One region of the Leucobacter sp. NPDC015123 genome, then DNA from elsewhere that is predicted to be linked to it. Evidence: riboswitches for the same ligand, from Rfam matches in the RefSeq annotation. Region 1 holds a riboswitch; the other holds the start of a gene.
What was found. A riboswitch is a leader RNA that binds a small molecule or an ion and turns the genes downstream of it on or off. The one in region 1 is predicted to bind thiamine pyrophosphate.

Region 1 (4,057 bases):
TCTCGGTGTCACTCGCGCCGCTCGGGCTCACTCTCGCAACGGTTGTCTTCGCAGCGCGTGCGGGCTGGCGGTTCGGTGCTCGTGGCGGCGCTGGCGGAGTTGGCGTGCTCGGCGGCGCACTCGGGTTTGGCGCTGTCGCAGCGGTCGTCGCCTCCGCGGTTGCTCCGGGAGGCGAGGTGGCGGTCGGTCTGGGCTGGGCGGCCGCCGCTGGGTGCGCAGCAATCGTCTACGGCGCACCGTCTGGGGTTGCCTACCTCACCCGGGCAGCGCGCGACGAACACCCCTGGTGGATAGCGGCGGTCAGCGGGATCGAAGCTGGGCTCGGGCGACTTCGGATCCCGCGGCCTGCTGTCGTTCCCCGCGTGGCGGGGCAGGCCTTGAGGCTCGCCTCAGCGCTTGTCGCGGCATACATCGGGATCGCCGCGCTCGGATTCACGTTTTCGCTGCTCGGCCGTTTCGCGCTGGTGATCGGCGCGTCAGAGGCGCTGCAGCTCGACCTGGCCGGCACGATCCTGATGTTTCTCCTGCAGCTCGCGCTGCTGCCCGTGTTCGTGATCTGGAGCGGTGCGTGGCTGACAGGCTCCGGCTTCGCCGTCGGTATCGGCAGCTCGGCTTCGCCCTTCGGGCAACTGCTCGGCCCGATGCCAGGCATTCCGGTGCTCGCTGCGATCCCTGACGGGTGGGGGAGCGTCGCGGTGCTCGCTCCGCTTCTCCTCGTGCTCCTCGGGCTTGCAGTTGGGATCGGGCTCGGCGACGTGGCGCGCCGCCAGTCCATGGCACGCCTGGGGGCTCAGATCGCAGGGGCCGTGATCGTCGCAGGGCTCACCATCGCATTGCTTAACTGGACGGCGACAGGCGCTCTCGGGCCGGGGCGGCTCGCAGAAGTTGGACCCGACGTCTGGCGGGCCGCGGGCCTTGCCGCCGCGGAGCTCGGGGTTGGCTGCCTACTTGGTGCGCTCGCGGCGCGCGCCGATATCGCCCGGCGGGTCGTCGCAGGGCCAGGCGAGGTCGCCGCGCTTCTCGGGCTTGGGGACGACGGGGCCGCTGCCGATCCTGATCGAGGGATTGCACTCGGCGGAGAGCCCGACCCAGCGACAGTGCGCCAGGCTCCTGCCAGGACGGCGTCAGAAGAAGATCCCGTCGAGGACGAGCAACGGCTCGCGCCAGTGTCGCCACTCGTCCCGCACGCGCGAGCCTCGGCGGGGAGCCGCGTCGACGATCAACTCACCGAGCCGCTTGAGCTCGATGTCGATGTCGATGTTGACACCGACATCCTGCCCGACCTCAAGGGTACGCCAGGCATGCCGGGCGACAGCGCCTTGGCGCCGGCTAGCGACCGGGCATGGTGGCATACGCGCGACGCCGATCCAGCGGGAGTGGATTCAGCGGACGCGGATCCGGGTAGCCTGCACGTCCCCCAACCAGACGCCGAGCTCTTCGATCAGCACGCGGTGACGGGACCTGTCGAAGCCGTTACCGCACATCCCGCAGAGGAGGCGACCGCGAGCGAAGCCGTCGACGCTCAAATCGACGAGGAAGCCCTCGTCGAGGCTTACTCTTGGGACAACGTCGATCTCGACGCAGACCGCGGTGGCGACGAGAAGCGAGCCGGCTGGCGCTGGCCCGGCCGTAAGGGCTAGGCTGAGGGAGCAATCCACGGGAGTCCCGGCGCGCGGGGCTGAGAGGGAGCACGCGTGCTCCGACCGTTCAACCTGATCTGGTTCATGCCAGCGGAGGAAGGACTCTTCTCGTTATGCGTACACGTGCACGCTCTTACACATTGGCTGCGCTTATCGCGCTCCCACTCGCCGCCATGCTCGCCCTCACTGGCTGCGCTGGGGGCCAGGATTCGAGCGCTGAAGACGGCGACTCGGCGAAGGTCACGCTCGTCGTCCATGACAGCTTCGTCGACGGCGACGAGTTCTCACAGCTCGCGAGCGCGGCGACAGGCTACGACGTCGAAGTTCTCACTGCTGGCGACGGCGGCCAACTCGCGAACAAGCTTGTGCTCACAAAGGGGGCGCCGATTGCTGACGCGTTTTTTGGCGTCGACAATACGCTCGCCTCCCGCCTGATCGAGAACGACGTAGCGCTGCCGGTTCCGGCAAGTCTCCTGAAGGGTGACGGCCTCCTGCTCGCCACCGAGCTCGATGCCGAAAGTGCGGAATCGGGCAGCGTGCCGCTCGTGCCGATCGACCGCGGGGCGACATGCGTAAACATCGACACCGCGTGGTTCGCGGAGAAGGGTATCGCAGAGCCGGAGACGCTCGACGACCTCGCGGATCCCGCCTACAAGGACCTCACCGTGCTGCTCGATCCCACGGCATCAAGCACGGGCGCTTCGTTCATGATCGCGACGATTGCAGCGTTCGGCGAGGACGGCTTCGTTGACTACTGGAAGCGCCTCGAAGCGAACGGCGCCCGCACCGTGCAGGGCTGGACCGAGGCCTACAACACGGAGTTCACCGGCGTGAGCGAGACAGGCACCAGGCCGATCGTCGTCTCCTACTCGACGTCGCCAGCGTTCACTGTGAACGACGACGAGAGCGCATCGAATACGAGGGCGCTGCTCGACACCTGCTCGCAGCAGGTCGAATACGCTGGCGTGCTCAAGGGCGGCGAGAACCCAGACGGAGCGCGCGCCGTCGTTGAGTACCTGCTCTCTGAGGAGTTCCAGTCAGGCATCGCCGACAACATGTACATGTACCCTGTCGACGAAGACGTGGAGCTGCCCGCAAGCTGGGCGAAGTTCGCGCCGCTGCCAGAGTCGGGCCAGACACACGACCTGCCAGCAACCGAGATCCAGGCGGGCCTCGACGGTTGGCTGCGGACGCTCGGCGACGCCGTCGGGCTCTAACAGAGCACGATACAGGTCAGAGGAAGTCGCGGTGCGTGCACGCTCACGTCGCCCGCTCGGGCCCCTCGCTTGGGGGTTCGCAGCGGCGATTCCTGTGCTCTTCGTCGGGGTCTTCTTCCTCTGGCCTGTCATCGCGCTCGTCGCGACGGGTCTCACGAGCGGCGGGCAGCTCGACCTCGGCGGCCTCCCGGAGGTGCTCGGGCTCGAACGCAGCTGGCGGGTGCTGCAGAACACGCTCGTGCAGGCGAGCCTCGCGACTGTCGTCGCGATCCTGCTCGGCGTCCCCGCGGCCTACGTGCTCTACCGCCTTGAGTTCCGCGGGCGCGGGGTGCTCAGGGCGCTACTCACAGTGCCGTTTGTGCTGCCTGCCGTCGTCGTCGGCGTCGCGTTCACCGCACTGTTCGGGCCCGGGGGAGCCCTGTACTGGCTTGGCCTCGACAGGTCGCTCGTGGTCGTCGTGCTCGCGCTCGCATTCTTCAACGTCACCGTCGTGGCGCGCACAGTCGGGGGCTACTGGGCGCAGCTGGACACCCGCCAGGGGCAGGCAGCGCGCACGCTCGGGGCAGGCCCGGTGAGGGTGTTCTGCACGGTCACGCTGCCCGCGCTCGGCCCGGCGCTCGCATCTGCCGGGGCGCTCGTGTTCCTGTTCTGCGCGACCTCGTTTGGCGTCGTGCTGATTCTTGGCGGGCGCGAGTTCGCGAACATCGAGACCGAGGTATACAGGCTCACAGTGCAGTTTCTCGATCTGCGCTCAGCGGCCGTGCTGTCGCTTGTGCAGTTCGCGATTGTAGCGCTCGCGCTCATCGCCTCGGCGCTGCTGCGGAGCCGAAACGAACGTGCCCAGGAGGTTCGCATCGAGGTGCGCGCACCGCGCAGAACGGACGCACCAGTGCTGGCGGTGTTCGGCGTCACAGTGCTGCTGCTGCACGTGCTGCCGATCGGTGCGCTCGTGTGGCGGTCGCTCCAGGGGCCGCGGGGTGTCGGGATCTCGTTCGCGAACTATCGAGCACTCTTCGACCCGCCTGAGCGCTCGCCATTGCACGGGTCAGTCGTCGACGCGGCGCTGCTCTCGTTCGGGATCGCGTGCGTCGCGACCCTCATCGCGGTGACGCTCGGGATGCTTGTCTCGCTGATCGTGTCGCGACGGCCTCGCTCAGCGGCGCTGCGCCGGGGCATCGCCGTCTACGACGCAGCGATCAT
Region 2 (4,057 bases), 310 kb from region 1:
TGAACGACGTCTGTCCAGCCATGCTGGTGCAGCACGGCTGTGCCGACTGGGAGCTCCTCGTTTGCCGACGCGATGACCCTGCCGACGGCCCCGCCAGCGATCACCGCGCCGAGCTCGTAGGGCGCGACGTAGCTGCGTGCGTCGCTCATGCGGCCGCGCATGTAGGGGTCGACTGATACGAACTCGTTGCGCACCCGCACCTCGCCGGGCGCGGGGTCGCCGTATTCGACTGTCGCGGTCTCGAAGTCTTCGTGGGCCGGCCAGCCGACCGGGCGGCGGGCGAGGCGGATCTGGGTGCTTGTTGCGTTGCTCATGTGTGCTCCTTGTGGGTGGGAAAGCGGGGTTGGACGGGCTAGTTGAGCAGCCCAATCGCGAGCGCGATGATCCCGAGCGCTGGCACGGTGCCCTGCTTCAGCGCGGCGCCGAGCTTGTCGGGCGAGGAGATTGCGAGGACGAGGCTCGCCGCGACCATTGAGCCCGCTCCGGTGAAGACGAGGGTCGCCCCAACGGGCAGGTTCCCGGCGGCGACGAATACGATGCCGAGCGCGACTGCCACCGCGAGAAATAGGTTGTAGAACCCCTGGTTGAACGCGAGGGCATGCTGCGCCTTCGCCTCTTCGACAGTGCCGGTGCCGAAGGTCTTGCGGGCTCGCTCGCTCGTCCAGGCCATGGATTCGAGGTAGAAGATGAACACGTGAATGAGTGCTGCGGCTCCGGTGAGCACAAGGCCGGCGATCACCATGATGTGACTCGTTTCTCTAACTGCGCGTCGGCGGCAGCCGGCGTTCGCGAAATACTGTATCGATCAGTACACTATAACGAGAGGGTCGATCACGCAATCATTCTGAGGAGACGGCATGGGGCGCACGCAGCAGTTCGACACCGCGGAGGTCGTGCGGGCCGCCCGTGAGGTGTTTTGGGTGAACGGCTACGAGGCAAGCTCCCTCCCAGCACTTGAAACGGCGACGGGCTTGAAGCGATCGAGCATCTATCACGCGTTCGGGTCGAAGCATGGCCTGTTCGAGGCAGTGATCGAGAGCTACTTGAACGAGGTGATCCGCCCACGGCTCGCTCCGCTCGTCGCCGCCGAGGTCGAAGCCGACGCGCTCGAGAACTACCTCACGGGGCTCCGCGCGGCGCTCTTGCGAACGGGCACGACCGCAGCGACGAGCGGTTGCCTCCTCGTGAATGCCGCGGGCGCACCGATCTCACAAGACGCGGCCGTCGCGAGCGTCATCGCAGCGTACAGGGCCGAGCTGAGTGCGGCCTTCGCAAACGGCGTCGCAGCGCGGTTCCCATCTCTGGCGAATGCGCAGGCAGATGTGCTGACCGCCGCGTGCACCGGCCTCGTAATCGCAGCCGTTGCGCTCGTGCGAGTGACGCCCGAGGCTGCTGTCGGAAGCGTCGACGCCGCGCTCGCTCTCATCGAAGAACGCGCGGTTCAGGGCTAGCGGCCGCCCGCGACACTCCGGCCTTGACCCGAGGCATACGTTCGTCGCTATGCTGAGGGTTCCAGTACACATCCGCTGGGGGGGCCCGAACGGGCTGAGATCTGCCGAATGAGGCGGACCACCCCAGGAACCTGATCTCGTTAACACGAGCGGAGGGAAGCGGTCACCATGTTGATCCATGTTCACGTGTCGCCCACACCAATGGGAGACGAAAACGGTCGATACAGCTGCGTCGAGGGCGCGATTCGCGTCATCGAGCAGAGCGGTCTCGAGTACGAGGTCGGCGCGCTCGGCACGACAGTTCAGGGTCCTGCGGAGCGCCTCTGGCCGCTCATGCGCGAGCTGCACGATGCGACGCTTCAGGCTGGTGCGGATCGCGTCATGACGCACTTTCGCATCCTCGAGGCAAAAGACGACGTCATCGAGGCATCGATGACCGAGCTCGCCGCCCGCATCACGCACTAGCGCGCAGGCCGCCGTGAGAACTCTCACGCGGCAGATCCTTCCCGCGCTCCTCGCCGTCGTAGGCCTGGTGCTCGCGTGGGGTCTGCTCGTGCGCCTCACCGACGCTCCTGCGTATCTCATTCCGTCGCCCATGAGCGTGTGGGCGGCGGGCTGGGGCGACAGGGAGCTGCTCAGCTCGCACCTGGCGGCGACGCTTAGGATCGCGCTTCTCGGGTTCGCGCTCGGGGCGCTCGGCGGCGTCGCGATCGGGATCCTGCTCGGGCTGTCTGCCACGCTACGGCGGGCGGCGGAACCGCTGCTCATCGCGAGTCAGGCGATTCCTCCGGTGGTGCTCGCGCCGATCCTGATCTCTGCGATGGGGTTCGGGGCGCTCCCGAAGGTCCTTGTCGTGGCGCTTGGGGCGTTCTTCCCGATCGCGATCAGCGCGAGCGCCGCGATGCGCGACGCCGACAGGTACCTCGTCGATCTGCTGCAATCGATGGGGGCGTCACCGCTCACCGTACTGCGTCGCGTACGGCTGCCGGGGGCGGTGCCCGCGATTGTCGCCGGAGCCAAGGTCGCCGCGAGCTACGTCGTGTTTAGCGCAATCATCGCCGAGTGGATGGGTTCGTCCGTCGGGCTCGGCGTCTACCTGCAACGTTCACAAGCGAGCTACAGGATGGACCAGCTGTTCGCCGCTGTCGGCGTCATCGCCGTGCTCGGCGTGCTGCTGTTCTGGCTCGCATCCCTGATCGGAGACACCGTGCTGTCGCGGTTCCGATCCACACTCAACAGAAAGGGCGTCTAGCCATGGCCGCTCCCTCCCAGACCACAGTCACACCTGCGGGCCGTGCCCGCCGTTCGGGCCTCGCCGCCGCCGCGCTCGCCGGCGCAGCTGCTGCCGCGCTCGCCTTGGTCGGATGCTCGGCCGCAGCGCCTGGCACCGGCGCACCCGCAGACGGGGCTCAGTCGCTGGGCTCCGGGACAGAGCTCACGCCCGTCACTCTCATGTTGAACTGGACGCCGAACGCTCACCACGCAGGGTTCTACTACGCCAAGGAACACGGGCTGTACGAGAAGGCAGGGCTCGACGTCGAGATTCTCGAACCCGGCGACGGCATCGGGGCCGCGGCCTCGGTGGCGGAAGGTCGTGCCGAATTTGGAATCTCGCAGGCCGAATCGCTGCTGCCCGCCCGCGCCGCAGGAATGGATCTTGAGGCGGTCGCGACGCTCCTGCCAGTGAACGACTCGGTGCTCATGGGCGTGAAGAGATCCGGCTTCTCCGACGACCCCGGCTCGCTCGCGGGCCTCACCTACGGCGGCTACGGGGGAGCGCTCGAGACCGAGATCATGTCGGCGCTCACGACATGCGGCGGCGGCAACCCCGCCGACGTGGAGTTCATCGAGATCGGCAACGTCGACTACCTCGCGGGGCTCGAACAGGGCAAGTTCGATGTGACGTGGGTGTTCGGGGGCTGGGACGCACTCCGGGCGCAGGCCGAAAATGACGACGTTGTCGTGCTTCCGATGGCCGCGCACGACGATTGTATTCCGAACTGGTACACGCCAGTGATCGTGGGAAACTCGGCGAACATGGCGCAGGAGCCAGAGACTGCGCGGGCGTTTCTTGCAGCAACGAGTCTCGGCTACGACGCGGTTGTAGCGGATCCGGCCGCTGGCGCCAAGGCGCTCCTCGCCGCGGCGCCCGAGCTCGACGCCGCTCTCGTCGAGCGGGCTGTCTCGTACTACGCGCCCCGGTTCACGGCGCAGGGACGCTTCGGCGAAATGGACGAGGCGGTCTGGCAGCGCTTCACCGATTTCCTTGTTGAGGCAGACATGCTTGACGACGCGTCGCCGGTGAACGGTGCATGGACGAACGAGTACCTACCGGCCGCCTGACATGAGCGACAACGTGACGGACGCCGAACGGTCGGGGATGCGGGCCTGCTCGGGACTGAGCCGCGAAACTGACGCAGGCGTCGGCTCACTCCGTGTGGAGGCGATCTCGCACGCGTTCCCGGCGCCCGGCGTGGGCTGGCTCCCGCGCCGGGCAGCCCGGGTACCTGTGCTCGCTGACGTCTCGTTCGACGCGGATCCAGGCACGCTCACGGCGATCCTCGGGCCGAGCGGGTGCGGGAAATCGACCCTGCTGCGGCTGCTCG

Region 2: it holds a riboswitch for thiamine pyrophosphate, as region 1 does, so the genes downstream of both, ACF07D_RS02740 (MTH1187 family thiamine-binding protein) here and ACF07D_RS01200 (thiamine ABC transporter substrate binding subunit) in region 1, are expected to answer to the same signal.

What each region holds. Positions count from the first base shown of each region.
Region 1 is NZ_JBIBVH010000001.1:280,187-284,243, reverse strand. It holds gene ACF07D_RS01205 (DUF6350 family protein) at 1-1,640, shown strand, start outside; TPP riboswitch at 1,647-1,756, shown strand; gene ACF07D_RS01200 (thiamine ABC transporter substrate binding subunit) at 1,754-2,857, shown strand; gene ACF07D_RS01195 (ABC transporter permease) at 2,889-4,057, shown strand, end outside.
Region 2 is NZ_JBIBVH010000001.1:593,582-597,638, reverse strand. It holds gene ACF07D_RS02755 (NADP-dependent oxidoreductase) at 1-314, opposite strand, end outside; gene ACF07D_RS02750 (DUF1304 domain-containing protein) at 353-742, opposite strand; gene ACF07D_RS02745 (TetR/AcrR family transcriptional regulator) at 858-1,451, shown strand; TPP riboswitch at 1,519-1,626, shown strand; gene ACF07D_RS02740 (MTH1187 family thiamine-binding protein) at 1,638-1,916, shown strand; gene ACF07D_RS02735 (ABC transporter permease) at 1,930-2,703, shown strand; gene ACF07D_RS02730 (ABC transporter substrate-binding protein) at 2,706-3,794, shown strand; gene ACF07D_RS02725 (ABC transporter ATP-binding protein) at 3,796-4,057, shown strand, end outside.